Regions from separate parts of the Bacillus sp. T-10(2022) genome, predicted to be linked through region 2. Evidence: riboswitches for the same ligand, from Rfam matches in the RefSeq annotation. Region 2 holds a riboswitch; each other region holds the start of a gene.

Region 1 (10,118 bases), 2.7 Mb from region 2:
TTGCCGTCACCATTGATTATTTAGGTGAATTCATTGAAGATGAACAAGAAGCAGGGAAGATGGCAGATGAGTGCATTGAAGCAATCCGCATGATTGGCAGAAATGAACTGGATTCACAGTTATCCCTGAAGCTGACCTCGATGGGCTTGGATGTGTCCGAACGAGTCGTAATGAATAACATGCGGAGGATCTTGGATGAAGCTAAGGCCCATCAGGTTTTCGTGACGCTTGATATGGAAGATTTTCCGCGCTGTCAGCCGACTTTGGATGTATTCAAAAATCTAAAGTCTGAATATAATGAATTGGGGACTGTCATCCAAGCTTATCTGTATCGGACTGAGAAGGATATTGAGGAGCTGGATGCATACCATCCGAATCTAAGGCTTGTTAAAGGGGCTTATAAAGAACCAAGTGAAGTGGCTTTTCCCGAGAAAAAAGATGTGGATGAGAATTTCAAGAAAATCATCAACAAGCATATGCAAAATGGCAATTACACAGCCGTTGCCACGCATGATGACAAAATCATTGATTATACGAGGGAATTGGTCAAAGATCAGGGAATTCCCCGGGATCGATTTGAATTCCAAATGTTATATGGTATCCGCAATGAAAAGCAGCTCGAACTTGCTAAAGAAGGATATAAGGTAAGGGTGTATGTTCCTTATGGTACGGATTGGTATGGATACTTCATGCGCCGCCTTGCGGAGAGACCGGCCAATATTGCTTTCGTTTTAAAAGGCCTATTCAAGAAATAGGAAGCGAGAGCCGCCCCGGATAAGGGACGGCTGCTCAAATTAAGAAGGATTATCTTTTGAACTGATTGTTCTGGCTGTTCACTTTATTGATTCCGTGTTGACGTTCAGCGCCAGGGCCGGCGTTGCCTTTAACGCTTGCTGCGCTTACGGCTGCTTTAGAAGGATTATCTTTACGCTTCATTATATAAGTCACCTCCACCCCGGTTATTTTTTACTGAACGGAGGAGAAATAACCAAAGGAACTCGGAGAAAAAAATATTTTTTTCCTGTTTAATCATTGCGGAATTTCCAAATATATTCTATATTAGTAATAAGAAAAAATATTCAAAATTTTTTTGAATTAAAAATGAATGAGCATTCATTCAATAAATTGCGTAAGGGGGATATGAACTTGGTTCGACAAATACGAAAGGCTGCTGTTCTAGGGTCAGGAGTTATGGGATCAGGGATTGCTGCACACCTTGCTAACATCGGCATTCCGACTTTATTATTGGATATTGTACCTCGTGAACTCACTGAGGATGAAAAGAAAAAGGGACTGACATTAGATAATAAACAAGTGCGTAACCGCATCAGCCAAACAGCGATTACGAAACTTTTAAAACAGAAACCAGCTCCGCTTTCAGCTAAGGGAAACATTGCGTTGATCGAGGCAGGAAACCTGGAAGATGATATAAGTCGTTTAAAGGATGTCGATTGGATCATCGAAGTGGTCGTTGAGAAGCTTGAGGTTAAGCAAAGTGTGTTTGCCCAGGTTGATCAGCATCGTAAACCAGGAAGCATCGTTTCATCGAATACCTCCGGAATTTCAATTGAAGCGATGGCAGAAGGCCGTTCGGAGGACTTTCAAAAGCACTTCCTGGGAACCCACTTCTTCAATCCGCCGCGTTATCTTAAGTTGTTGGAGCTCATCCCGACTGAAGCAACTTCACCAGAAGTGCTCGAATACATGAAACGATTCGGCGAAGATGTACTGGGAAAAGGTGTCGTCGAAGCCAAGGATACCCCTAACTTTATCGCAAACCGCATTGGAACTTATGGTTTATTGGTCACTCTGCGGGAAATGCAAAAAGGCGGATACAGTGTTGGTGAGGTCGATTCGGTTACAGGTCCGTTGATTGGAAGGGCAACTAGCGCGACTTTCCGGACACTTGATGTGGTTGGATTGGATACCTTTGCACATGTTGCCAGAAACGTATATGACCAGGTGGATGGAGAAGAAAAAGAAGTTTTCAAAATACCCGATTTCATGAATGAAATGCTTAAGAATGGGTGGCTTGGAAGCAAGTCAGGCCAAGGATTTTTCTTGAAAAAAGGAAAGGAAATCCTTGAACTGAATCCCGAAACCCTTGAATATGATGCACGAAAAAGATTAAAAACGCCTTCCATCGAAATGGCTAAACAGGCCAAGGGCTTGGAAAATAAAATGAAAGCGCTTGTTTATAGCGAAGACCGTGCCGGCCAATTACTTTGGAATGTTCTGAATCCGGCGCTTGTGTATTCTGCCCAGCTGCTTGGGGAGATTGCGGATGATATCGTGGCGATCGATCAAGCGATGAAATGGGGCTTCGGATGGTCCACAGGCCCTTTTGAAACATGGGATGCGATAGGGGTAGAAAAATCGGTAGCCCGAATGGAAGCGGAAGGCATCACCGTTCCGCAATGGGTGAAGGATATGCTCGCTAAAGGCATCACTTCTTTCTATAAAGAAGAAAATGGCATAGTTCACTATTATGATAATGGTGAATATAAGGAACTTGTTGCAAATCCTAAAGTGATCAATCTTAAAGCGATCAAGAAGCAAAAAGGCGTAATCAAGAAAAACAGTGGTGCAAGCTTGATGGATATCGGCGATGGAGTGGCTCTTCTTGAATTCACTTCACCGAATAATGCAATCGGTCTGGATATCATCCAAATGATCAATGCGGCGGTCGACGAAGCGGAAGCGAATTTTAAAGGCTTGGTCATCGGAAACCAAGGAAAGAATTTCTGTGTAGGCGCTAATATTGCAATGATGCTGATGGAAGCGCAGGATGACAATATTTTTGAACTCGATATGGTCATCAGCCAATTCCAAAAGGCGATGCTTAAAATCAAGTACAGTGCAGTTCCTGTAGTGGTTGCCCCGTTTAATATGACACTTGGCGGGGGTGCTGAAGTGTCCCTTCCGGCAGCGCGCATTCAGGCAACGACTGAAACGTATATGGGACTAGTGGAAGCTGGTGTAGGTTTGATCCCAGGCGGCGGCGGGACTAAAGAACTTTATGTGAAGACGTTGAGGAATATGCCGAAGGGCGTCGACTTCGACTTACAGAAAGTGGCCAACCGAGTATTTGAAACGGTCGCCATGGCAAAAGTTTCAACCTCCGCCGAGGAAGCTAGAGGGAATAATTTCCTTAATTCAGCGGACGGAATAAGCGTGAATGCGGATCATCAGCTATATGATGCGAAACAGGCGGTACTTTCCATGCATGAACAAGGTTATACCGCTCCTGCCCGCACAAAGATCCCTGTCGTAGGTGAAACGGGATATGCCGCACTTCTTTTAGGGGCGGAATCCATGCGCCTTTCAGGATTCTTATCAGAACATGACCTTGTCATAGCCAAAGAGCTTGCATACGTCCTGGCAGGGGGGAAACTCCCATTTGGCACGGAAGTAGATGAACAGTATATCTTGAACCTAGAAAAACAGGCATTCCTAAAACTGATTTCGACTCCGAAATCCCAGGCTAGGATGCAGCATATGCTTGTTAAAGGCAAACCACTCCGTAATTGAAATAGACGAAGAAATGGCCAAAACAAAGATTAATAGATCGATAGCTTAAAAATGAGTAAGGGGGATCCTCATGAAAGAAGCGGTAATAGTAGCTGGAGCAAGGACTCCGGTAGGAAGAGCGAAAAAAGGTTCTCTTGCCAGTGTACGTCCTGATGATTTAGGGGCTCTTGTTGTAAAGGAAACGTTAAAGCGTGCAGGGAATTATGAAGGCACCATCGATGACCTGATTATCGGTTGTGCAATGCCTGAAGCGGAGCAAGGATTGAACATGGCTCGTAACATTGGGGCATTGGCAGGATTGCCTTATACAGTACCGGCCATAACGATTAATCGTTACTGTTCAAGCGGGCTGCAAAGCATCGCTTATGGAGCGGAAAGGATCATGCTCGGCCAAAGTGATACTGTCATTGCAGGCGGAGCGGAATCCATGAGCCTTTTGCCAATGATGGGCCATGTAACTCGTCCGAACGCGAGACTTGCGGAAACGGCACCGGAATATTATATGGGTATGGGCCACACTGCTGAAGCCGTTGCAAAAAAATACGGCATTTCCCGTGAAGATCAAGATGCATTTTCTGTTCGTAGTCATCAAAAGGCGGCGAAGGCCATTGCAGAAGGAAAGTTTTCGGATGAGATCGTACCGGTTGACGTAACCCTTCGTTCAGTGGGACCAGATCTTAAGTTAAAGGAAAAATCATTTAAATTTACACAGGATGAGGGCGTTCGTCCTGGCACCACTGCTGCAGTGCTAAAAAAACTAAGACCTGCATTCTCTGTTACAGGATCCGTAACAGCAGGGAATTCATCACAAACGAGTGATGGTGCAGCCGCGGTCATGGTCATGGATGGGGAAAAGGCCTCTTCATTAGGGATGAAACCGATAGGTAAGTTCCGTTCCTTTGCTGTAGCAGGAGTACCGCCTGAAATCATGGGTATCGGACCGATTGCAGCCATTCCTAAAGCTTTGAAGCTAGCGGGTCTTGAGTTATCGGATATTGGTTTATTTGAATTGAATGAAGCCTTTGCTTCCCAATCCATTCAAATCATTCGTGAGCTCGGTTTGGATGAAGAGATTGTCAATGTAAATGGCGGAGCCATTGCCTTAGGCCATCCACTAGGATGTTCGGGGGCAAAATTGACATTAAGCCTGCTACATGAAATGAAGCGCAGAAACCAACAGTTCGGAGTCGTGACAATGTGTATCGGCGGCGGAATGGGTGCTGCTGGAGTATTTGAATTATTGGCGTAATCCTACCCCTCCCGGAAGCTGTCATGCTTCCGGCGGGTTTACTATCTTAAATAATTAGGAGGAAATAACATGTCCAATCAAACTACAGATAACCTCATTAAAGGCGGAGCCTTTTTAGTAGAAGATATTACGTATGATCAAGTGTTTACACCGGAAGATTATTCTGATGAGCATAAAATGATCGCCAAAACTGCCGAGGATTTCGTAGTGAATGAAATTCTGCCGCAGGTTGAACATTTGGAAAACCATGAATTTGACCGTTCCGTTAAATTACTGAAGCATGCAGGTGAAATCGGTTTACTTGGTGCTGACGTTCCTGAGGAATACAGTGGATTGGGTCTTGATAAAATCAGTTCGGCATTGATTACAGAAAAAATGGCACTTTCAGGCGGCTTTGGAATTACGCATGGTGCACATGTAGGTATCGGATCTTTGCCGATCGTATTATTCGGGAATGAAGAACAAAAGAAAAAATATCTCCCTTTACTGGCAACGGGTGAGAAGATTGCTGCGTATGCCTTAACGGAACCAAGCTCAGGTTCAGATGCCTTGGGAGCAAAAACGACAGCGAAATTGAATGCCGAAGGAACACACTATATTCTAAATGGGGAAAAACAATGGATTACAAATGCAGGTTTTGCAGATGTCTTCTGTGTATACGCCAAAATTGACGGCGAACAATTCTCCGCTTTCATTGTTGAGCGTGATTATGATGGCGTATCAACTGGTGCTGAAGAGAAGAAAATGGGAATCAAAAGCTCATCTACACGTACATTAATCCTTGAAGATGTACATGTACCAGTCGAAAACCTTTTGGGTGTAGCCGGAAAAGGACATGTCATCGCTTTCAATATCCTGAATATCGGCCGTTATAAATTAGGCGTCGGTGCTGTCGGCGGATCTAAACGTGCCCTTGAGATTACAGCAGCTTATACGAATCAACGTCAACAGTTCAAAACGAAAATTTCCGATTTTAACTTGACGAAAGAAAAACTTGCAACAATGGCATCCAAAATTTATGCAGCAGAAAGCTCTGTATACCGTACCGTTGGCCTTTATGAACAAAGGCAAAGCAAATTGACGGATGAGCAAGTGAAAGATGGGAAATCAATGGCGGCAGCAATCGCTGAATATGCCATTGAGTGTTCATTGAATAAATTCTTCGCTTCCGAAGTGTTGGATTATGTTACGGACGAAGGCGTACAGCTTCATGGAGGCTATGGTTTCATGCAGGAGTATGAAATTGAAAAAGCATATCGTGATTCCCGGATTAACCGGATCTTTGAAGGTACAAATGAAATCAATCGATTGCTTGTCCCTGGAACTTTCCTGAAGAAAGCACTTAAAGGGGAATTGCCGCTTCTTCAAAAGGCTCAAAGCCTTCAAGAGGAATTAATGATGATGATGCCGGAAGAACCTGGCGATGAGCCATTGGCACAAGAAAAAATGCTTGTTAGAAACGCTAAGAAAATTGGGATTCTGGCAGCTGGCCTTGCTGCACAGAAATACGGCAAAGCTCTTGATCAAGAACAAGAGATCCTCTCCAACATTGCTGATATCGCATCCCTTGCTTATGCAGCGGAATCCGTGGTATTGCGTACGGAAAAAGCAATAGCAGCTACAGGTCTGGAGAAGAACAAACAAAAAGTGCTTTACACTGAAATCTTCGTTCAGGAAGCTTTCAATGAAATAGAACAGCACGCAAAGGAAACGTTAATCGCAGTGGAAACAGGCGATACTCTTCGCATCATGCTTGCGTCGCTCCGCAAGCTGACAAGACATAATCCGATCAATGTCATTGCGAAAAAGCGTGAAGCTTCCGTGAAGGTAATCGAAGCTGAAAAATATGCTCTTTAAGCAATGAATCATAATCAGTAAAGGGAATGCCCGAAAAGGCATTCCCTTTATTTCCTTTGATGAAATCGTATTGGAAATTCAAAAGACAATTCGTTGTATTGCGTGATGAAAACGGGTATTCTATTGATAGGTGGTGAAATGATGGGCTTAACATTATATTGGTACCCAAAATGCGGCACATGCCGTAACGCAAAGAAGTGGCTGGATAATCATGAACTGCAATATGAAGCAATCCATATAGCGGAAAATCCGCCTTCGCGAACAGAAATAGAACAACTATATAAAAACAGCAATTTGGAGTTGAAGAAGTTTTTTAATACTAGCGGTCAAAAATATCGCGAGCTGGGCTTAAAGGATAAGCTGAAAGAAGCTTCTGAAGCAGAGATGCTTGATATATTGTCCACAGATGGCATGCTTCTGAAAAGGCCGATTGTTACGGACGGCACCAAAGTGACGGTAGGTTTCAAAGAGGAGCAATTCGAACAGGTTTGGAACTGAAAATTTCTCGAAATATTTGGTTAATTCCTTACTTAAACAAACAATCTACCTTATAATGGAATAGATAAAATAAGATGTACATATGGAGGGTTAATAATGACAACAACACCAAAAGAACTTCGTTACACTAAAGAACATGAATGGGTCAAAACGGAAGATGGAACAGTGCGCATTGGAATTACAGCTTTCGCACAGTCCGAGCTTGGGGACATCGTATTCGTTGAGCTTCCGGAAATCGGCGATGAATTGAAAGCGAACGAACCATTCGGAAGTGTTGAATCCGTTAAGACCGTTTCTGAGCTTTATGCACCTATCAGTGGCAAGGTTGTTGAAGTAAACGAAGATTTAAGTGACAACCCTGAATATGTAAATGAGTCTCCTTATGAAAAGGCATGGATGGTCGTGCTTGAACCATCTAATGGCAGTGATATTGAAAACTTGATGAGCGCTGAAGAGTATGAGAGTTTAATCAACGGTTAAAAAGAATGAGAGGGGGACTGAAAAGGCCTGCTCTCTTTTTCATTTTGTACCGTGGCAGTTGCACACATAATTCGTGAGATGGAGTGATGACATGGAGTGGGGCGAATTCGATAAAGTGATCATTGTAGAAGGCAGTTCCGATAGAAGAAAAGTTGCCTCCGTTTTAAATGAAGATGTGGAAATAAGATGTACGAATGGGACCATATCATTAACTAAGCTGGATGAATTAGTGGATGAATTGATGGACCGTGATGTTTATCTCCTTTTTGACGCAGATGAATCAGGAGAAAAGCTCCGAAAGCAGTTCCGAAGGGAAATGCCTGAAGCGAACCACCTGTATATTAATAAAATGTACAAAGAAGTGGAAAGCTCGCCCGAACATCATATCGCAACTGTGCTTTTATCTGCCAATATGAATGTGAAAATGAAATTTTTAAGTCAAAGGGTGAACGACTAATTGATGCAGGAATGGAAAGAAGAAGAGTGTAAGCTTGCTGTTGAAAATGGGGAAACCTTTTGCTTATATTTATATACCCCTTTATGCGGCACTTGTCAGGTTGCCTCCAAGATGCTGACGATATCCTTGGAGCTATTCCCGGAATTGAAGGCAGGGAAAATGAATATGAATTATGTCCAAGCAATTGCCGAATCATATGAAATCGAAAGTGTTCCTTGTTTATTGCTTTTCAAAGAAGGACAGCTGCACAAAAAAATATATGCCTTTCAATCCGTTCCTTATTTGTACGGATTGCTTAAGGAAATCAGCTAAGAAACCAATCAGAACCGTGGTTGGTTTCTTTGTTGCGGACATTTGAATGCGAGATTGAAATTAAACAAAGAATATTCTAACAATTCATTGACTGATTTATTCTAAAATGCTATATTTTGAATTAAGTAACGGCAGAATTTAATAGTTCTTATCAAGAGTGGCGGAGGGACTGGCCCGACGAAGCCCGGCAACCGGTATAAATTTATATACGGTGCTAATTCCAGCAGAGTGTTGGCTCTGGTAGATGAGGTGTATTCTAGAAACCTCTTCTTATTGAAGTGGTTTTTTTGTTTATAAAAGGCCAGGTATCATATAATTCCAACTAAATCCATAGAAAAAGGTGAAATCATATGTCAGAGAAAAAGTTGCGTTTCGAAACATTGAGTGTTCATGGCGGTCTGCAAGCTGATGAAACAGGTGCCCGTGCAGTTCCTATCTACCAAAGCAATGCATACTTGTTCAAAGACACCGACCATGCAGCGAATTTATTTGGTCTAAAGGAGAATGGTTATATATATTCACGACTTCATAATCCCACGGTCAGCGTTTTTGAGGAAAGAATGGCATTATTGGAAGGCGGTATCGGCGGATTGGCAACAGCAAGCGGAATGGCGGCCATTTCACTTTCAATCCTGAATATTGCCGCTGCTGGAGATGAGATTGTTTCAGCCTCTACATTATATGGCGGTACGTATAACCTTTTTGAAAATACTCTTCCTAAATATGGGATCAAAGTGAAGTTCGTTTCTCCCGATGACCCTGAAAATTTCAAAAGGGCGATAACGCCAAGAACTAAAGCCATTTTTGCTGAAACGATCGGAAATCCAAGTTTGAGGGTGCTTGATATTGAAGCGGTAGCGAAAATCGCCCATGATGCCGGAATACCTTTGATCATTGATAATACCTTCGCGACACCATATCTATGCAGACCAATTGATTTTGGAGCGGATATTGTCATCCATTCCGCTACAAAATGGCTTCTGGGAAATGGAACCACGCTGGGCGGTGTCATCGTGGATGGAGGGAAATTCGATTGGAACTCGCCAAATTATCCTGGCTTCACGGAGCCTGACCCAAGCTACGACAATCTGGTATACGCCGAGGCAGTTGGACCTGCTGCATTCATAACGAAAGCCCGAGTGCAGTTACTTCGTGATTTAGGCCCTGCGCTAAGTGCCCAAAGTGCATTCCAGTTTACGCTTGGGCTTGAAACACTGCATGTAAGGATGAAAGAGCATCTGTCAAACACCAAGTCTGTCATTAAATATTTAAAAAACCACCCTGCCGTGACTTGGGTTTCACATCCTGGTGATGAGGATCATCCCGATAAAGCCCTTGCGGATAAATATTTGCCTAAGGGAGCTGGATCTGTCGTGACTTTTGGAATACAAGGTAATCGCGAAGCTGGCGCAAAGCTTATCAATTCGGTGGAATTATGGTCCCATGTAGCGAATGTGGGGGATGCGAAGAGCTTGATCATCCATCCAGCAAGTACGACCCATCAACAATTGAATGAGGCGGGTCTTGCGAAAGCGGGTGTGAGTGCTGATCAAGTCCGTTTATCCATTGGGATTGAAAATGTAGACGATTTAATAGAAGATTTGGAGCAGGCAATTGAAAAAGCGACGAATATCGTCTCCTTGACATCCAAAACGGTTTAAGTAAAGTTTCTGTGTACTAGAAATAATATACATTGCGCTCCTTTTTTATCTATGATAAAATTTCACCATACTA
Region 2 (10,118 bases):
CCCCGCCAACCGAATGCCACCACCATGGAAGCGGCAAGTGCAGTACCTAATATCCCGCCAATATTTTGGGCAGACAGGAAAAACGAATTTGCCCGGCCCCGTTCTTCTTCCGGGAAGTTATCTCTTATAGTGGACATACTGGCAGGATAGAAAGGCCCTTCACCCAACCCGAACAGAAAACGGATGAATAATAAAGACATAAATGACCAAGCAAACCCAGTCATTACAGTGAACAAGGACCAGCTAAACAAAGAAACAGTAACCATGACTCTGGCGCCATACTTATCGGTCATCCATCCACCAAGCGGTTGCATGAGTGAGTAGCTAACAAAAAATATACTAATTAAAATACCTGTCTGGGACGTAGTGAGATGAAACTCATCTGCAATAGGAATAATCCCGACATTTATGGCAACGCGATCAAAAAAACTTAAAATCATTCCAACAAATAAAAGGCCGCTAATCATTATTTTTCGTTTCTTACTTGCATATAACTGCATTCCCCATCACTCCATTTTTTTATATTCTCACAAAAGCTCAGCCACATAGGAAGCGCTTACAATTCCTTTCGAATTACAAAACTTGAAATTTTCTTTTTACGGTTATTGACTTTTGTTCTGTAACTATTAGGAGCGTTTTAAAGAAAATTAAAAACGAAACAGGATGCCTACAGGATTAATTAATACATTCAAACCCACGAGACTACTAAGTAGACTCGTGGGTAACCGATTCATCCTGGTTTCAGAATATGAAGTGGTTGATTATCACGGAGTAACGATATTAACCTTTGGTTGGAATTGATCCAGCAAAGTCAGGAAATTTTCAAACTGTTTTTTATCACCAGAAATGGAAACTTTACCGGCTGCTTCCATTTTGGATAAACCTTCACGTCCCAGAGCAATCTGATAGAAAGTTATTCTATCTAATGTTAATGTTGTATCAGGGTTGGACGCCATTTTCCCTTTTTTGAAGTTCAATACAGAATTATTCAGATATATCGTGTAATTGGTTTTCGAATCTGTAAATGTCAAATGGAATGACATATTTTTATTTTCCGCTTTTATTCCGTTTAATTTAATGGACAAGTATTTCAGGAAATCATCCATTGGCATATTGAGCAGCGTATCGAGATTCATCATTCCGCCACTTCCCTTCGAGTCTGCCACACCATTCCTTAACTCATCTGCGCCGGTAAGATAGAAATTACGCCACACAGAAGATTCAGCTGTGTATCCTAATTGCTCATAAGCTTTAGCCAATAAATTTTTTGCTTCTGTATTTTTCGGGTTGGCCATGACGACATGCTTTAAGACTTGAGCCACCCAGCGATATTCCCCTTTTTTATAATCAAGTTTTGCCTGTTTAATGACCTTCTTTTCCCCACCCATATATTGTACATATTTAGCGCCCGATTCCTCTTGTGGTAATGGATCCAAGTCGGATGGATTACCGTTGAAATATCCTAAATAAAAGTTGTACACCGCTTTTACGTTGTGTTTCAATGTTCCGTAATACCCCCGATTGGCCCAGACTTTATCCAACTTTTCAGGAAGCTTTAACTCTTCCGCGATTTCATCCGGTGTAAGACCTAAATTAGCTAATCGTATGGTTTGGTCATGAATATATTTGTACAGATCACGCTGACTTTCCAACTGCTCCAGAACATTGTCCCTTCCCCATATGGGCCATGTATGGGCCGTAACCATAGCATCTATATCTTCGTTTCCAAACAGATCAACTGTTTCATCAAGTGCTTTCACCCATTTTAAAGTATCCCTGGTTTTAGCTCCCCTTAATGTATAAATATTATGTAACGTGTGTCCGGTGTTTTCGGCTACCACTAAAGTTTTGTAATCATTGATATAATAATGCATTTCAGATGGAGCTTCCGAATCCGGCGTCAATAAAAATTTAAATGTTATTCCGTCTATTTCCACCGTTTCAATATCATCCTTCACTTCCATTGTTGGAGGTAAATAGCTAAAAGTTCCGTTACTTAATCCAGGTCCGATACCAGAAGTAACAAATCCCCTTTCATTTGCGGGTAAGAGATTTCCAAACATATAACCTGCACGGCGAGACATTATATTGCCTAAAAGAATGTTTTCACTTAGCGCTTCATCGTTAAAACCTGCAGGGACAATAATCGGCACTTTAGCTGGATTTTCAGCATATTGAGCAATGCCTTTCATACCACCGAAGTGATCCGCATGACTGTGACTAATAACAATTGCACTTACTGGGTTTTTGGGCCGATGTTCAAAATAAAGCTCCATGGCTGCTTTGGCCGTTTCAATAGTAGAAAGTGTATCCAAAACTATTAATCCTGTTTTTCCTTCCACAATGGTAAGCACTGATAAATCCTGGCCCCGAACTTGATAAACGCCATCCACCACTTTAAATAAGCCTGCTATATTTTGCAATTGAGCCTGTCTCCACAAGCTTGGGTTAACATTAAAGCTTGCCGGCTGATCTTCTTTGATGAATGAATATCGATTACTATCCCATATCACGTCACCTTTTGAATTTTTAATTGGACTCATATTCAAAGGCGCAATGAATCCTTTATGTGCATTCTTGAAATCTTCCTTATCTTTAAAATTCAACTGTTCATAAAAAGCCTTATTTGCTGAAATTGTTGCATCTGTCGCCGGCATCGGCTCATCTGACGCAGCCTTTGTAACAGAAGACCCTGCCAGTAAAACAAAAACAATGGGAACGGATACAATTCCTTTAATAATAGATGCTTTGGACATTTCATACCCCTTTCTAAGTAGATATCATTTCTATTTTACGAATGTTGAAGCATATTTTTTAGATTTTTTTGAATAATATGAATTTATTTTATAATTAATTTGCCTTTAAGTATATTTCCTATTTCTAATGGTAACTTCAATTTTATTTATATAAAGGCTATGTTAAATTCTAATGTTGATATTAGAACATAAGAAAACCGCCTTGGTGAAAAGGCGGTTCATTGAACTATCGTCCCCGTAGTTAAATAAATTAGTTGTGTTTGTTTTTATTGAGTGTCTTCGTCGCTTTTGTACTCCAAAAATCACCTGGCTGACAATCCAAAGTCTTACATATCCGTTAATCATTCATTTTTTGACATTATATCTGGGCATTTTTTAATGGCTTTTGAAGTGCGTCCACAATGGCTGCGATGATACTTGTTGCTAAAATACCCATTAGACATAATGATGTAGGACCCGCTGCATCATCACTACCTGTAACTTTAGCAAGCACCCTTAAGCTTACTATTCCTAACAAAATGAGGAAAATGACTGTAAAAGTACATTTCTTTATAATCTTCAAAGATTTAAGGGATAATTCAGAGAAAGCATTGTTCTTTTCGATGTAGGTTAATAGTTTATATGCTTGATACAACGCAACAGAAAACGCAATACATAATCCGTATGCACATACTAAAAAGGGGATTAGGAAGTAAGCCGTATCTGGATGTACCCTTGCATCTCTAACGGCTATCTCAGGCAACCAGATACACAAAGCAAGCACTGCAATTCCAGCCAGAAAAATAATTACCTTTAAGAAAGTCGTTGAACCTCGTTTAACATTCATTTAAAACACCTCACTTATTTAATGACAACATGATTTTAGCATATTATTTATTGTATTACAGTAAATTTATATTGTTTTTATTTATATTATTATTGTTATTGAAATATCTCTTTAATTTTGACAAAAATAAAAAGCACTTCTCATTACAAAGAAATGCTCTTACTTTAAAATGTTAAATTTACAACTTGTTCAACAAAACTGCCCGTTTAGATTTATGTGGTCTTCTGGTGCGTTGAAGAGGCGTGTTTGTGAGGTCATTGAAGGTTTGATGGCAGGCTTTACAGCTGTAACGCTGCTGTTTCACATCTCCAGCACATGTTTTGATAACGTATTTACCAAATCGCACAGTGGGCAGACAAGACTAGCTTAATGCTTTTGTACCTGGATTTCATCAATTGCACGAATAGGAGCCGACATCGGTTTCGTTCGAGACTGCAAGAAATATACAATTTGCTGTTTACCGCTTTCATTTAATGCATTGGCGAGCTTCTTTATTTCCTTTAACTCCACGCTATATCATCTCCGAACCATCATTATATCTTTTATTATGCCCATTAATCCCTTTGTTTGTCTAACCGAAGGCTGAACAACCAAATACAAAATGCCCCTCCCGGTTGGGAAGAGCTTTTATAATCAATGCGGTATATTCAATTTACCATGACTTTTGCTTGCTGCCGGGGCCACGCCATTAACCACAAAACTGAAAACGCTGCCAAATTGTAATGGTAAACGAAGGTAGCTTTCATTCCTTATCGAAGAAAATCAACAAATTTAGACACCCCTATTTTATTAAAACGCTTGTTTTTCCTGACTAGCCATAAATTTCTTGCCATATCTATTCTGTATATATCCACTTCCTGCAAAAAGCCTTGCTCCAATTCTCTAGCCACTGTCAACCTTGGCAAAATGCTGATTCCAAGTCCAGCTTCAACCGCACTTTTTATCGCTTGTGTACTGCCAATCTCCATGTAGCTTTCTATTTTTTCTAAAACCCCATGCTCCCTTAACATGTTTTCTACGATAAGCCGTGTTCCGGAAATGGATTCACGCCAAATCATCCTTTCATTTCCCAATTCCTCTAGCTGAATTTCTTTTCTGTCTTTCCATGGGTGGTCGGATGGACATACCAATATCAATTCGTCTTCGGCGAACTTGTCTACAATGAAATCGGTGTTTTCCACAAGTCCTTCCACCAAGGCCAAATCAATGACATCGTTTGAAAGATCCTCCAGAACCCGGGGGGTATTTTTTATCGTCAATATCACTTTTATTTCTGGCTGTTGTTTTTTGAATCTCCCAAGCAAGCTCGGCAACAAATACTCACCGATAGTCAAGGAAGCCCCTACTATGAGATTTGCATTGTACTTCCCCGTCGATTGCTGAATCACTTCTTTTGAATGGTTGAAGTCATTTACTATGGCTTTTGCAAAGGGGTATAACAGCTTTCCTGCTTCTGTAACTCTCAGCCTTCCTTCCTCACGGTCGAATAACAAAGTGTTATAATAATTTTCCAGTTGATGGATCTGCCGTGTTACAGCGGGCTGTGATAGGAAACTTAACCTCGCTGCCTGGCTTATACTTCCTTCATCCACCACTAAACAAAACATTTTCAGATTTTCCAATTTCAAGAAAACGACCTCCATGTTTTTAGATAGTTTATTAAAATGATAGCATCATTAGGTAAATGGTGAAATGAAAATAGTGTGATACATTCCAAGGCTATTAATTATTGGCGGCATTCTTTATAAAACGGATAAATCTTCTGGGTATAACGTTTTGTTATACCCGATGATTTTGTTGCAATTTACCCAGCCCTTTTTCTTTGATATGTTAATGATAAGAATTAAACAAAGCATGCAAAGGAAGTGACTGATGTCAATGAAAGGACAATGGAAAATTATATTCCAATTATTTTGGACCTTTTTTAAAATAGCACCTGTCACATTCGGAGGCGGGTTTGCGATGATCCCTTTAATCGAAAAAGAAGTGGTCGAAAAGAGAAAATGGATGAAAAGCGAAGAAGTTACGGATGTTTTTGCATTATCTCAGTCCGTACCGGGAGCTGTCGCCATCAACTCCGCCACCTTTATCGGCCATCGGATTGCCGGAATGAAGGGGGCAATGGCAGCCATGATCGGTGTTTCATTACCTACCTTTTTAATTGTTCTGCTCCTGGGCATTTTGTATTTTTTCATTCATGATAACCCGAAGATAGAATCCGCATTCGTATCGATCAGAGCTTCCATAGTAGCCATCATCGCCTATGCGGCTATCAAGATTGGAAAAACGGCTATTGTAGATAAAACAACTTTCTGTATTTTAATAGTAGGAATTCCAGTCCTTTTCTTTCTGCACCCTGTGATGGTTATATTAGCAGGAGCTGTAGCTGGTATTGTGACCATCTCCATTAAGAGAAAATTAGGTTACGATGTTAAGATGGACAGAAATAAAGGAAATGAAGAAGATGTTTTCGAACCTTTCATGGGTGCTGGCATATAAGTATATCAAAAAAGGGTCTAACTAATTTTCAAGAAAGTGTGTGATAGAATGATGGAATTGTGGGAGTTGTTTAGCACCTTCTTTATTATCGGCTTTGTATCGTTTGGAGGCGGATACGCCATGATTCCCGTAATAGAATCGGAAGTCTCACAGCATGGATGGATGACGACGCAGCAATTTACTGATATCATCGCCATTTCCGGGATGTCCCCAGGACCTGTCACTGCCAATAGTGCCATTCTCGTTGGCTATTCGACTGCTGGATACGCAGGAGCCATATCATCTGCTTTCGGAATCTTGCTTCCTGCTATTATATTCGTAACCGTTATAGCCACCTTCTTCAGCAAATTGAATCATTATCCAGTTATTCAATCCATGTTCTATGGACTAAGACCCATTGTCACTAGTTTAATCCTCTTTGCAGCGATCAGCTTTGCACTTTCCAATCATATGATAGCGCTGAACTTTTCATGGCATACGATAAGCTTATTACTCGTTTTTGGATTATCGTTATTTGCCTTAATGAAATTACGTTGGCACCCAGCCTATGTAATTATTCTTTCTGGTTTAGTTGGAGTCGTCCTCTATTCATGACAAATGTCGCCTACACAACGATTATTAATATGGACCGGAATTAAGCAGATAAATTGAAGAATGATTGATACTATAAAAGTGCGAGAAAACTTGATTATGTTTATGTATTTACCATACAGAAAACACCCTGTATCCAATGATTCAGGGTGTTCAGACTGTAGACAAACTCGATGAAAATCTAGTTTGTCTACAGTTTTTTTTAGGGGTTTGTACAATTTGAACGTTGATTTCCCCTCCAGGCACTCGCTTTCCGCGGGCGGTCCGGGAGCCTCCTCGGCGCCTGCGGGATCTCCCCCTGGACTCGCTTTTCCCGCAGGAGTCTCGCACACCCGCTCCAATCAACTTTGTTTTAACTTTTAGTTCTTCGATCCATCATTTCCCGGCTGAAACCGTGGAAAACCAATCAGGATGGCAATGACGCCACAAAGTCCAATTAGTATTGGGTAATATGAATACTGCAAGATGCTTATTGGTGAAATCTTTGCTACCCCTGCTGCAACCAGCAGTTGTGCTCCATATGGTATCAACCCTTGGATACAACATGCAAATATGTCAAGCAAGCTCGCTGATTTACGCGGATCAATCCCATACTTTTCAGCGATATTTTTGGCAAGTGGCCCGGCAATGATAATCGAAATCGTGTTATTTGCCGTTGAAAGGTTTGTCAAACCAACAAGCCCGGCAATGCTGAATTCCGCCCCTTTTTTTGATTTGCTATTTCGGGTCACTAGGTGGAGTAGATAATCGATGCCGCCATTATGTTTGATTACAGCTACCATACCTGCAATTAAAATGGCAAGGAAGGAGATTTCATACATTCCCGCCATTCCTTCTCCAACTTTTTGAATGACACCCAACGGTTGATAACTTCCATCAGCCAAGCCGATAATTCCGGCAAATACGATTCCGATGGAAAGGACCAAGAACACATTGACTCCTGCCAATGCAGTGATCAATACGCAAAGATATGGAAGAATCTTCACCCAATCATAAGACTGTTGGGAGATGTCGGCTTGTTCGCCCATCGTTAAAATTCCTAGGATGACACATGTGATGATGGCAGCAGGTAAAACGATGAAAAAATTCACTTTAAACTTATCCTTCATTTTCGTTCCTTGAGTTCGAACTGCAGCGATTGTCGTATCTGAAATGAAGGAAAGGTTATCCCCAAACATCGCACCACCAATAACGGCCGCCATTGATAGGGCAAGCGAAATATCAGTTTGCTCACTAATCCCAACCCCGATAGGTGCCAGTGCAACAATCGTTCCCATGCTTGTCCCCATTGATAAAGAAATAAAACAAGCGATGATGAAAATCCCTACCATTAATAGATTTTGCGGAAAAACAGCTAAGGCAAGATTCACTGTTGATTCAACTGCCCCCATGCCATTGGCAACTTCGGCAAAAGCGCCAGCTAAAAGGAAAATGATAACCATTAACATAATATTGGCGTCCCCGGCACCTTTACAGAAGATATCAACCTTTTCATTGAATGTCTCTTTCCGATTCATCGCCAATGCAGCTGCCGATGCAATTGAAATCGCTACAATCACCGGAAATGAATAAAAATCTTTAGTGATGATTCCGGACCCTATAAATAAAATTAAAAATACGACAAACGGGATCAATGCCCATGGATTTCCTTTATTGTTTGCACTCATGATGTACACCTCTTTTTATTTTTCCCGCGACATTTGTCACAGCTCTTATTCTATTAACAGTTTTCGCAAATAACTCCAATTTGAACCTACCTGATTATCCAGTCATGGAGCTATAGCAAAAAAACTGGCATAAAAAAGACCCCTTCTATTTAACAACAAGAAGAGGTCTTTTAATTTATAAAAAACACCCTCCTTATCTTTCAGGCGAAAATCAGCCTGCTGGATTTGGCACAGCACTCCATTTAAGTCCGCTGCCGAGACATCTTCGGGCCAGTCCCTCCGTCTCTCTTGATAAGAAGATTACATTATATAATTTATCAAAAATTACGATGCCTGCCAGAAAAGTACCAGGCTGGAAACTTGCCTGAGTTCGTGACATCGAAAGTCGTTTTGAAAAGCAAATATAACAGTACAGCATTTTGTCTATTTTCGCAAGGTTAATTTTAAATTATTTTACATGGACTCCTTACTGATTATAAAGAGATCTTGACATTTGCAGTTAATCAGTTATTTTCATTTATCGGGACGGAATTCATATAAAAAAGAGGTCTAATGACCTCTCAGCAAATTTGTTGTATTAGGTTAGATGAATTATTTTTGGTCGAGTTCACTTCAGTCGATACCTCAAAGGCTTCCATCTGTTCCGAATCAAATGACTTTAAATACTGCTGCAGATATGCAGGATCATTATTGGTTGGATTCAACCAATCTTTTTCATCTTCCGGTTTAAGGATGACAGGCATACGATCATGAATGCTGGTCATTAGCTCATTAGGAACGGTTGTTATAACGGAGCACGAATAGATGCTGATGCCTTCAGGAGATTTCCAGGATTCCCAGATACCCGCCATTCCAAATGGAGCATGATTCTTCAGTTTTATTCGCATCGGTATTTTTCTTTCCGTTGTCTTCTTCCATTCATAAAAAGAGTCAGCGATTATCAAGCATCTCTTCTTCTTATACGCATTCCTGAAGCTTGCTTTCTCAGCAATGGTTTCCGCTCTGGCATTGATCATTTTGTAGCCCACTTTTTCGTCTTTTGCCCAGAAAGGAATGAGCCCCCACCGAAGATATCCAAGTCGATTCCTTGCCCCGTCATTAATGACGGAGAGCACGGATTGGGAGGGAGCAATATTGTAGCTGAATTGGTATTCCTCATCAAACGATCCTTGAATATCAAACCGATCTTTTATTTCTTCAATGTCAGTGAAAAGGGTAAAACGTCCACACATACTATCGCCTACCGTATTAGAATTTATTACAGTGTAACAAATCGAACGGACAGGCACAAATCAGCGTTCTAAAATTTTGATTTCGGTAAATGGTTGATTAAATAATTCGCTGGAAATCAAAAGAGTTCCAAGGACTTCTCTTTCATCTTCAGCTTTAATGATTTCCGACAAGATCAAGGTACTGCCATTCCTGACCGTCACTTTATATTCATTCATAAAAACCCCCCCCTAGATGGTTGTTATTATAAACCAAAAACCCACAAGTATCAGTAGTGAACTTTGGAAGAGTCTTTGTTAATCCTAAAACGGGGAGTCAAGCAATAGCCGGGGCAATTAACCACTAAAAAGACTGTCCATGAATGATTCACGGACAGCCTGGGTGCTGCCAAAGGACTTAGTTTCAATACTTATAATTGAGCATGGAGATAACATTGAGGAAAGCTGGAAGGACCAAATTGGAATTGCCCTCTTCCATATCCATTCATTATTTAAAATGCAGCAAAACTTCATTTATTAAATGTGCTGCCAATGTTACGGTTTTATTATT
Region 3 (10,118 bases), 1.2 Mb from region 2:
AAATGACAATAAAGTAGAGCCGTGGGGAGAAATGCCTTTATGGATACCAGAAGAATTTCCTTTACCTGGAGGAAAGGAACCTTTGAATGGGTTCTTGGCTGTCGATAACGGTAAAGCCATCAATAATGGACTAACATTCCGTCCCTTATCAGAAACTCTCGAAGATATATGGAATTGGGAAAAGTGCCGTCCGGAATCTGCCGATAGAAAAGCAGGCATTCACAGACAACATGAAAGTGATCTCCTTGGATTATGGAAACAGACAGTAGGTTGAAACCTTCTTTTATTATTTTTAAATAAACAATGTGAAGTAAATTAAAAAACGATGGGGTAAAAACCCCATCGTTTTTTAGTCTATGGATCTGCTTGCATGTTTTGCGAGGATTTCAAGGTTTTCCATGGCGGCTGCCACTTTTTCCTTGTTGATATCAGGGAAAAGAAGATGGATGTCTTCACCTTCTTTGACAGAGTGGGCTGCAATTTGTTGAAGTTCCGCCTTATGTTCAAACGTCAGGCCAATATCAAGCAATGTCATCGGCAGTTTAAGCACCTGGTAGATTGGCAGCAATTGTTTGATTTCCGAGAATTTCCCTTCTAACACAAGCTGGACTAAAATGCCATATGCCACTTTTTCCCCGTGAAGTAAATGATGCGCTTCCGTGATGGTAGTCATGCCATTATGAATGGAGTGGGCACCGGCAACGCGCAGGTACTGGCCGCCAAAGCCGCCAACTAGACCGCTGGTGATGATATTCGTTTCAATTACACGCTGCAGCGCATCTGTCCATTTACCCTTTTCCAAATCAGCTAGGGCTTCCTCGCCATATGTCAATAAAACTTCCTGGCATTGCCTTGCGGCTATATGGGCCATTTCAATACAAACGGACTTCGTGGCAAGCTTTTCGACGAGTGCATTGCCCTCGTACCATTTCGCCAATGTATCGCCGATTCCCGCACGTAAATAGTTAATCGGCGAATTAAGGAGAATTCCCGGTTCAATAAATAACATCCAAGCGCTTTTTTCATGAATATCATAGCGAACATATGAACCATTATCATCATAAATGACACTCAACGGTGTCCAGGCAGCGCAGGTGGAAGCCAAGGTTGGAATGAGGATGATTTCCTTTTGAAGCAAGTTTCCGGCCGATTTGACGAGGTCGAGCAACTTACCGCCGCCAATGCCGATTAATGCATCCGCACCATGTTCTAGAGCAGCCTTCTTGACGCGTTCAATTTCCGGGTCACTGCATTCCCCGCCGTATGTGAAAAAGATCTTCTCAATATTTTCTAAGGAAGGAAAAAAGGGTTCAGCAACTTTCCATGATTTTCTTCCATGAATAACGAGCACTTTACGAATGTTGCCATTACTCAGTTTTGCTTCCAGGTTTTCAAGGACATTAGCTTTACAGGCATAATAAGCGGGGCCGCTGCGGACCTCCAGTAAGGTATTCATATTCGTTCTCCTTAATGAAAGGCCTGTTCCCGGTAAAGGGGAAGCAGGCCTCGATTATTTGATCAATTCATCCAGTCTGGTTTTCCGAAACCGGCAAATTTGTCATCGATCACTTTTTCAAACTGGTCGGATTCCACTACTGATTTAATATCCTTGGCAAATTGAGCGTCTACATCTTTTGTATTCACTGCAACAACGTTTCGATACATATCCGGCATTTTTTCTAAAACAAGGGCATCCTGGAGCTCCATTTTCGCTGCAAGAGCGAAGTTTCCAGGGACCGCCGATAGGTCAACACTGTCTGTTGCACGGGGCAACTGAGCGGATTCCAATGGTTTTAGTTGGATGTTTTTTGGATTTTTCGTTACATCCTTTTCAGATATTTTTAAAGGATCGACATCTGGATCGACTTCAAGCAACCCTTCATCCACAAGCACTTTTAGTGCACGTGCGAGGTTAACCGGATCATTGGGCACTGCAAGGGATGTACCGTCTTTTATTTCTTTCAATGATTTATACTTGTTCGAATATATGCCCATAGGTGCTGTTGGAACTATGATAAGGTCGGAAAGCTTTAAATCATTTTCTTTAGCGAAGTTATCCATGTACACTTTATGCTGGAAAAGGTTGGCGTCGATCGAGTTGTTGCCGAGCGACTTATTGGGCTGGATATAGTCGGTGAATTCGACGATCTCTATTTTGTATCCGAGATCTTCCAGACCTGGTTTGATGGCCTCCTTAACCATATCGGCGTACGGCCCGGTAGTAGCCCCGATCTTCAATTCTTTTTTGTCTTCAGTACTTGGGGATGCATCATCGCTCCCGCAAGCTGCCAAGCCAAGTGCAAGTGCACAGACTGATAATAACGAAGCTATTTTCTTCATTTGAAATTCCTCCTGAGTAATGAAATGTATTGAATCATTGAAAAAATGACTGATCCTATCGTTTATTAACCATGTATGAGACTTTGTCACCAACCATTTGAATGAGTTGCACAAGGCAGATCAGCACGACGATCGTCGTGATCATGACTGTGTTGTCATAACGGTAATATCCGTACCGGATGGCCAGGTCGCCAATTCCGCCTCCGCCGATTGTGCCTGCCATTGCTGAGTAACCGATAAGCGAAATGGTCGTTAATGTCAGTCCTTGAATGATTCCCGGTTTTGCCTCTGGAAGAAGTACATCCTTAATGATCATCCATGGAGTGGCACCTACGGCTATTGCAGCTTCAATCACTCCTCTGTCTATTTCACGTAATGCCGTTTCAACAATCCTTGCAAAAAAAGGTATTGCGGATACGGAAAGGGAAACAGAAGCCGCTCTTGGCCCTATCGTCGATCCCGTAAGCAGGTCCGTTAAAGGAAGGAGGGCGACCAAGAGAATGATGAACGGGATTGAACGGACAATATTGACAGCGAAACCGAGAGATCGATTCACGATGCTATTTTCAAAAAATAAATTCCTGGTTGTCGTAAACAGCAATACTCCAAGCGGTAAACCGATCAGCAGGGCTACTGCAAGAGAGACGCCGACCATATAAATCGTTTCAAGAAAGGCTTTATTAAGATCAGGTAAAATATTCACGATGGGATTAAGCAGTGACATGTTTTAACACCTCCACAGAACTGGATCGATTTTTTATATATTCCAATGCCGAATGAATTTGGGCGGCATCGCCAATTAGCTCGATGATTAAAATGCCTAAAGGAACATCCTGGATATACTCAATTTTACCGTGTAAAATATTACCCTTTACTGCATGGGATTGGAGAGTATCCGAAAGAATCGACTCACCGGCGGTTTGCCCTTCGAATTGAATTTTAATAATGGTACCTTCACTTTCTTCAATCAAGTGCGAAGGGAGTTCGAAATCCAGTACACTGCTAATGAATTGCTTCGTTAACTCCTGCTTAGGCTGTGAAAATATTTCATAAACGGGTCCTTCTTCAATTACCCGGCCATCCTGCATGACAGCGACTCGGTGGCATAGTTCTTTGACCACTTCCATTTCATGTGTAATCAACACGATGGTGATACCAAGCTCACTGCTTATCTTTTTCAATAACTGTAAAATCGCTTTTGTTGTTGTTGGATCAAGGGCTGAAGTCGCTTCATCACATAATAGTACAGTGGGGTCATTTGCTAAGGCTCGAGCTATGCCGACCCGTTGCTTCTGTCCACCGCTAAGCTGTGCCGGATAGACATCTTTCTTATCGCTGAGCCCTACGATTTCCAACAATTCCAATACACGTAACCTGATTGCGTCCTTCGATCGATGCGCCGCCTTTAAGGCGAAAGCGACATTTTCATAAACGGTTTTTGAACTGACCAGGGAAAAATGCTGGAATATCATTCCGATTTTTTGGCGTTGCTTACGAAGCTCTTTACTTGATAAAGAGGTTAAATCAATGCCGTCGATGATGATATTCCCACCTGTCGGTCGTTCAAGCAAATTCAAGCAGCGGAGTAATGAGCTTTTTCCAGCTCCGCTGTAGCCGACAATTCCATATACTTCGCCAGTTTGGATGGTCAAAGATACGTTATCCACTCCGATAACTCGGTTTTTCTTCGAGACGTATTCCTTTCGGACTGAACGGATTTCAATCATGAGCTTTCCCCCTTAAACATTAAAAAAGCTGCCTCTATCATTCAGAAAGAGGCAGCGAAATCATATCTCGTCTTATCTTTCAGAATTCAATCATTCTGCAGGAATTGGCACCGTTCCCTAAGGGCGGTTGCCGGACATCACAGGGCCTGATCCCTCCGTCACTCTTGATAAGTAATTTATTATTTTAGAATATTTCAAGTTTTATAATATAATCTATATTATTTGTAAAATCCGACAATGTCAATCGTTTCTTTGATTTTTTTTGTCGTTAAATTTGGTACAGTCCTTTAAAACGATTCATGGAAAAAGGGCTATTATGCAATAATCCAGCATTTACATCCAGGCTATTTATTCCAATATTTCCTTGTCAAAAAGGTAAAGTGGTACTACATTTATTATAGTAAAGTTAAAAAAAGGAAGGTAAAACTATTTTTGTACAATGATGGGAGGCAATTGAATGATAGAAATTAAGTCGATAAATGATGTGGTTTGTGTGCACGGGACTCCTGGCGGGAACAAGTCGGGGATGAGTGTTAATGTTTTTTTAACGGATGGACTATTGATAGATACTGGCGCACAGATTTTATTGGAAGAGCTTATTCCGTTCTATGAGTCCGCAGACTTCGACTCAGTGGCCCTGACTCACTATCATGAAGACCATACGGGGGGCGCTGCCTGGATACAGGAACATAAAAAGGTGCCGCTTTTCATTCACCCGATGTCGGTTGAGGTTTGTGCAAGGGATGCTGTATATCCTGAATATCGCAAAATTTTCTGGGGGAAGAGAGACGCCTTTAAAGCTGAGCCGCTAGGGGAGGCCATTCATTCACGCACCCAAACGTGGGAGCCGATTTTTACCCCCGGCCATGCGAAGGACCATATGGTGTATTTGAATCACAGTAATGGCATGCTCTTTTCAGGAGACCTTTTCGTAACACCAAAGACAAAGCTTGTCTTACGGGAAGAGTCTGTCCCGGTCATCATCGATTCCATAAAAAGATTACTTCAATATGACTTCGGGGAAGTGTTTTGCTGCCATGCTGGGCATGTCCCTGATGGGAAGGAAATGTTCGGGAAAAAGCTGGATTATTTGGAGAACCTCCAAGGTGAAATTTTACGCTTGCATTCTCAAGGGCTGACCGTACATGAAATCCAGCAGGTCGTTTTACCGAATCGCTATCCCCTTATCGAGATATCTGGGCATGAATGGGATTCAGAGCATATCATTACATCGATATTAAACGAAAATATTTTGAGTGCAAGGGAGAATCGAACTATTTGAATGTTAACGGTCTGACTGATATAAAGGAGAGCTCTCCATAAGAGAGCCCACATAATTCATTTATTGATATTGGGATCTGTTTCATCATAAAAATCATGTGCTTCTTCGATGTTCTGAAGGTCAGCGACTTCATACACATTTCCGCCCGCCATTCCTTCATTGATGATACGGTCGATATCAAGGTAAACGGAGTCCTTGCCATCATATTCGGTATCCTTCAAAAATGTCATTTTTTCTTTATCCAAAATAAATCCCTCCTAGCCTTTTCTTTAGTTTAGGCAAAGGAGTTTTTTTTATTCTGTTTAGGGATTTCATGAATGTAAAGGCGGTTCATTCATATACATGGAAGATCATTAAATCATGTATCATGCTTTTGAGTTTGGCTTCATCTGTTTCGGAAGGCGGATTGGCTGTCCACTCGATGGATCCATCTTTATGATACAAGGCTTGGATTGCCTGCTTGTTGAAATAAAAGGAAATTTTCCATCCTGGCAGATTCTTATGCAGTGGTGCCCATTGAAAATGAGTAATCATATGTATTACCTCCATATATACAGTTTCTCCTTTAATTATAATGGAAAACGGCAGCTGGAGGTGTTATTTAATTGTCAGGCTGGGGAAAGTTAATTCAATAAAAAGATTTTTTAAATGCAAAAGCCTGTTTGTTTCAATTTCCTCCTCATCGAATTGCATGGGCTTTGAGTTCACTTCGTATATGAAGAGCGAGCCTGATTCGTCTTCCCCTATATCCATGGAAAACTCTCCGAGAAATCCGATTTTTTTTGATAGTATCTCTCCGCTTTTTTGGGCGATTTTCGCTAATTTTCGATTCAGGCTTCTTGATTGCAGGTCTTGATAAGGAAAAATCTTACCCCCTTGGGGAGTGTGGGTGGTGATTTCCTGGGTTTGTGACATCCTTACCGCTTTGCCGGTCACTTTATAAAAACCTTTTTCATAATGGACCAGAATCCGGTAATCATAACGATGTCCAAAAAGTTTTTTTGGTATGATCGCCTGTTGAGCAAGGTAGCTCCTTTTTAATAGCTCCCTTTTTTTTGTTTCCCAGAATGACGTGAAATCGGGGAAGGACTCACTATGCTTTAAGCTATTGAACAATAGTGTATCATCATCATTTTTGATTATGGTATAAATGCCTTTACCTTGGCTTCCTTTGCAGGGTTTAAGGTATATATGCCTGTAGGTCTCCAGGAAAGTATCAAGGCAGCCGCTGTTTCGCAAGACCATGGTGGGCGGGAGGTGATTGGTGAGGGATCCTTCTTCCAACAATGCTTCGAACATCACATATTTATCTATGAAACAGGGGTTGAAAAGATTCATTGGGTATTCTTTAAAATATTTGATGAGTTGTTGGAATTCCCCTGACGCCTCATAGCTCCTCGAGGGGATTCGGTTATAGACGATGTCAGGGAAGGGCACTTTACATTCGATCCACTTGTTTGAAATGGAGGAAAAAACATACCCTCTCATCGATTCGGAATGAAGGGCATTTCCTGTGAATACATACGCCAATATTCCATGTTTCAATAAATATAGTGATAGGTCCCGAAAAAGGGTCAGGTTTCCACCCAAACCTGATTCCTTTTTGGGATTGGAAACAGTCAGTATGCCGACAGCAAGCATCCGGTTACCTGGAAATATGGTGATTGGAAATAGGGGTTGATTCGTATGTTCCTTATTATAGCTGATTACCTCTTCGGCAGAGCCGGCGAAAAGTTCCGCATTCTCTTGATTGTGGTACCAATTTTCAGTGGGGATATCGTAAAAAATGTTCATCGCGGCACACTGATTGATTTCGTAATCGTCTGTTCCGTAAGATAAATGGCGTAATCAAGGCTAAGCTTTCTGGTCAGCAATTCGAAATCCTTGAGTTTTGGATGGGAGAAGATGGAACGTCCCGGTTTGGAATTGGCTTCAAACATCCAAACCTGCCCTTTTTTATCCAATCCAAAATCAAATCCTATTTCTGCAACGATTCCGTCCAAGTTCTTTTCTATACTGTCACTTAAAATCAGTGCGGCTTCCGATAGCTTACGTTCGACTTCTTTCGCCTCATCGTCATCTCCAAACAGTTCGGCAACCGTTTTGATCACACCCCCGCTTTTAATATGGGTCGTGACGCTGCCGGCACCGGCGATTTTTGCGGCGATAGCGGTTACCTGCCATTTTCCATTACTGTCCTTGTTCGTATGGACCCGGAAATCCACTGGACGTTTTTCAGATCGAATTAATGGGATGCCCTGCTGCACGATAAGATTCTCAAGCGGCCGGTCGTGAAAAATATGTTTAACGATGGATTCCAGTGTGGAAAACTTTTGCAGTTTATTTTCTTTTGCTTCATTTGTATAGCGGCAATAGTAAACATTCTCATGCTTATCATAAAGAATTTGGTGAATCCCTAGGCCGAGGCTGCCGTGAATGGGCTTTATATAAACTTGCCGGTAATGGGAAAGAAGGGTTTCCACCACGGACATGGATTGAAATGGATACGTTTCCGGCAAATATGGCAGTGCCCGCTCATCTGCGCATAACCTTTCATTTACCTCCCATTTATTGAAAAAACCAGGATTATACCATGGAATGGTATATTCTTTTTGAAATTTCTGCTTCACTTCTTTAGGTCCATCGCGGTTTTCCGTCAACCGATTTGGGAGACGGTCATAGATGACATTAGGAAAAGGAAATTCATTAATGTGCCAGTCATCGTTATCAAACACATAACCTTTGATCGTCTCCTGATCCCAATTGATTACATTCTCCCCAAAAACAAAGGGGATACAGCCTGTGGTCCTGCTAAGCGAAAGGAGCTTTGCGAAAAATTCCGATCTCTCGCCTAATGGTTTGTTTGAAATGCCGGTGAAGCCTGATGAAAAGATTCCGACCAGCGGTCCGATATGAATGCTCTTGCCGTATATGAATAAATGAAGGGGAATATCGGTATGATCGAATATTAGAGATTCCGCTAGACTTTCCGAAAGGACGATTGATTGATTGACGGCCGGGTTTTGTTTGACGATGGCAGGACATGAATGTCGTCCGAAGTAAATTAATTCAATCTCTGCCAAATCCCCAAGATCGGAAGGGTAGTAGAGAACATTGCCGGGAATAGAGGCAATTTCGGCAGGATAAGTCTTTCTCACTTTCTATTCACCTGCTTTCTGAAGATGTTCGGCTAAATACTGGCTATATTGAAACGGTGCGCGATGAATATCATTCATGGTCTCCGGCTGTAGTGCCTGAATGATTTTCCTTCCGGGCTTCGAGTTAATGTCCATTATCCAGATTTGGCCTTTTTTATCGATGCCTATATCGATCCCCAACTCGAATAACCTTTCAAAGACAGCTTCGGCTTCTGCGGGTAGGGTGCGAAGGATATGCTGAATCTTTTGTTCGACGGCAATCGAAATCGTTTCCGGGTTTCTTTTGATGAAATTATCCAATGAAATGGCTTCCCCGCCTGTGGCAAGATTTGAGGTGATTCCGTCCTTTTGTCCCGTACGAATTCCGCGGCCACGTTCCATCCATTGATTCTTCTCGTTTTTTTGAAGTAAAATCCGTAAATCGAAAGGCTCGTTATTTTGGTTGCAAAGTTCCAAATATGGCTGGCAGAGGTAACGGTATCGATTTAATAAATGCTGCAGCCATTTGTTAAGCTGAGATTTGGAGGAGAATTGGCGGTCATATTTGGTGCCCTTTTTCGTCATGGATACCAAGGTGCCGTCTTCGTTTTTTGAAAGAAGATAGATCCCTGTACCGCCTGCACCGAATTCAGGTTTGATGATGATTTTATCCAGGCGTTCCAAATGACCGGTAATATCTTCCGGTGTCGTCACTTGTACGGTCTCTGGAAAAAATGCCTGTAGGTGTGGATGGTTTTTTAGGATTTGATACACCTCCCACTTACCAGGAAGGCCCAGCCCCAAGAAATTCGAGTTATCTTTTAACCAATCGATTTTGTGCCGCGTTTCCGTTGACTCACGGACTAATCCGTGAAAACAGCGATCATAAACAAAATCAGGTATATCAAAAGATGCGGCGATCCAAGTTTCGTTCTCGTCATCAAAACGCTCGCCGCGGACTTTTTTCAGATCCATATCAATATTTTCCGGTGAGAATTTACAAACTTTCATATTAAATGATTTTGCGGTTTTGGCTATTTCGGTGAAGTAGTTGTTTTCATGTGTATCCGACGCGGCCATTAATCCTATTAACACGTGCTAGCAACTCCTTTTATGGATGGTTTTCGCGGTTAAGGGCAAGCATGAAATCTATGATGGATTTTACTGATGGACGAAAGGTTTCATAGTTGCCTTGAAATTTTTTCGAAGGTTTTGAATTCACTTCGATGATCCATGGATGGGTATCGGTATCCAGTGCTAAATCGATCCCTAGCTCACCGAATGAATCATCATGGTTTTCGACCAAGGCCTGGGCAGTGTTTTTAGCCAGCCGTACGAGCTTTTGATATATGCGGCTGGCGTCCTGAAGGTCGAATGCTTCCTTTAGAAAATCCGGCCCATTTTTCATCAAGCCGCCTTGTGCAAGATTGGAAACGATAGTGCCAGGGTCCCCAATCCGGGCAACCATTGATGAAACTTTCCATTCAAGCAGATCGTTCCGGTGAAGAAGTATGCGGAAATCAACTTTTCTCTGCTCTGTTTCGAATAGGGAAATCCCTTTTTGAAGAATGAAGGATTGTTTTCTGGAAAACCTTTTTAAGGTTTCGTACAACTTTTCATCCGTATCAGCAA

The links. Region 2 has a riboswitch for S-adenosylmethionine ahead of OSJ91_RS12165 (Na+/H+ antiporter NhaC family protein). Riboswitches for the same ligand answer to the same signal wherever they lie in the genome.
Region 1: another riboswitch for S-adenosylmethionine. It lies ahead of OSJ91_RS25720 (O-acetylhomoserine aminocarboxypropyltransferase/cysteine synthase family protein); the one in region 2 lies ahead of OSJ91_RS12165 (Na+/H+ antiporter NhaC family protein).
Region 3: another riboswitch for S-adenosylmethionine. It lies ahead of OSJ91_RS06275 (methionine ABC transporter ATP-binding protein); the one in region 2 lies ahead of OSJ91_RS12165 (Na+/H+ antiporter NhaC family protein).

The regions. Positions count from the first base shown of each region.
Region 1 is NZ_CP113518.1:5,183,588-5,193,705, reverse strand. Features, by position in the region: gene OSJ91_RS25765 (proline dehydrogenase family protein) at 1-755, shown strand, start outside; gene OSJ91_RS25760 (YuzL family protein) at 805-939, opposite strand; gene OSJ91_RS25755 (3-hydroxyacyl-CoA dehydrogenase/enoyl-CoA hydratase family protein) at 1,147-3,531, shown strand; gene OSJ91_RS25750 (acetyl-CoA C-acetyltransferase) at 3,602-4,780, shown strand; gene OSJ91_RS25745 (acyl-CoA dehydrogenase family protein) at 4,850-6,637, shown strand; gene OSJ91_RS25740 (arsenate reductase family protein) at 6,779-7,135, shown strand; gene gcvH (glycine cleavage system protein GcvH) at 7,232-7,615, shown strand; gene OSJ91_RS25730 (toprim domain-containing protein) at 7,707-8,072, shown strand; gene OSJ91_RS25725 (thioredoxin family protein) at 8,076-8,384, shown strand; SAM riboswitch class I at 8,530-8,635, shown strand; gene OSJ91_RS25720 (O-acetylhomoserine aminocarboxypropyltransferase/cysteine synthase family protein) at 8,735-10,045, shown strand.
Region 2 is NZ_CP113518.1:2,494,695-2,504,812, reverse strand. Features, by position in the region: gene OSJ91_RS12200 (MFS transporter) at 1-500, opposite strand, end outside; gene OSJ91_RS12195 (alkyl/aryl-sulfatase) at 765-2,756, opposite strand; gene OSJ91_RS12190 (DUF2975 domain-containing protein) at 3,115-3,582, opposite strand; partial or broken gene OSJ91_RS12185 (IS1595 family transposase) at 3,797-4,092, opposite strand; gene OSJ91_RS12180 (LysR family transcriptional regulator) at 4,332-5,210, opposite strand; gene OSJ91_RS12175 (chromate transporter) at 5,455-6,081, shown strand; gene OSJ91_RS12170 (chromate transporter) at 6,130-6,675, shown strand; gene OSJ91_RS12165 (Na+/H+ antiporter NhaC family protein) at 7,032-8,339, opposite strand; SAM riboswitch class I at 8,530-8,637, opposite strand; gene OSJ91_RS12160 (SOS response-associated peptidase) at 8,900-9,571, opposite strand; gene OSJ91_RS12155 (hypothetical protein) at 9,632-9,787, opposite strand; gene hutG (formimidoylglutamase) at 10,056-10,118, opposite strand, start outside.
Region 3 is NZ_CP113518.1:1,288,978-1,299,095, forward strand. Features, by position in the region: gene OSJ91_RS06255 (NAD-dependent epimerase/dehydratase family protein) at 1-274, shown strand, start outside; gene OSJ91_RS06260 (iron-containing alcohol dehydrogenase family protein) at 350-1,456, opposite strand; gene OSJ91_RS06265 (MetQ/NlpA family ABC transporter substrate-binding protein) at 1,519-2,340, opposite strand; gene OSJ91_RS06270 (methionine ABC transporter permease) at 2,396-3,064, opposite strand; gene OSJ91_RS06275 (methionine ABC transporter ATP-binding protein) at 3,051-4,067, opposite strand; SAM riboswitch class I at 4,137-4,241, opposite strand; gene OSJ91_RS06280 (MBL fold metallo-hydrolase) at 4,525-5,349, shown strand; gene OSJ91_RS06285 (hypothetical protein) at 5,406-5,594, opposite strand; gene OSJ91_RS06290 (YheE family protein) at 5,680-5,883, opposite strand; gene OSJ91_RS06295 (YheC/YheD family endospore coat-associated protein) at 5,947-7,143, opposite strand; gene OSJ91_RS06300 (YheC/YheD family endospore coat-associated protein) at 7,140-8,507, opposite strand; gene OSJ91_RS06305 (YheC/YheD family endospore coat-associated protein) at 8,511-9,581, opposite strand; gene OSJ91_RS06310 (YheC/YheD family endospore coat-associated protein) at 9,598-10,118, opposite strand, start outside.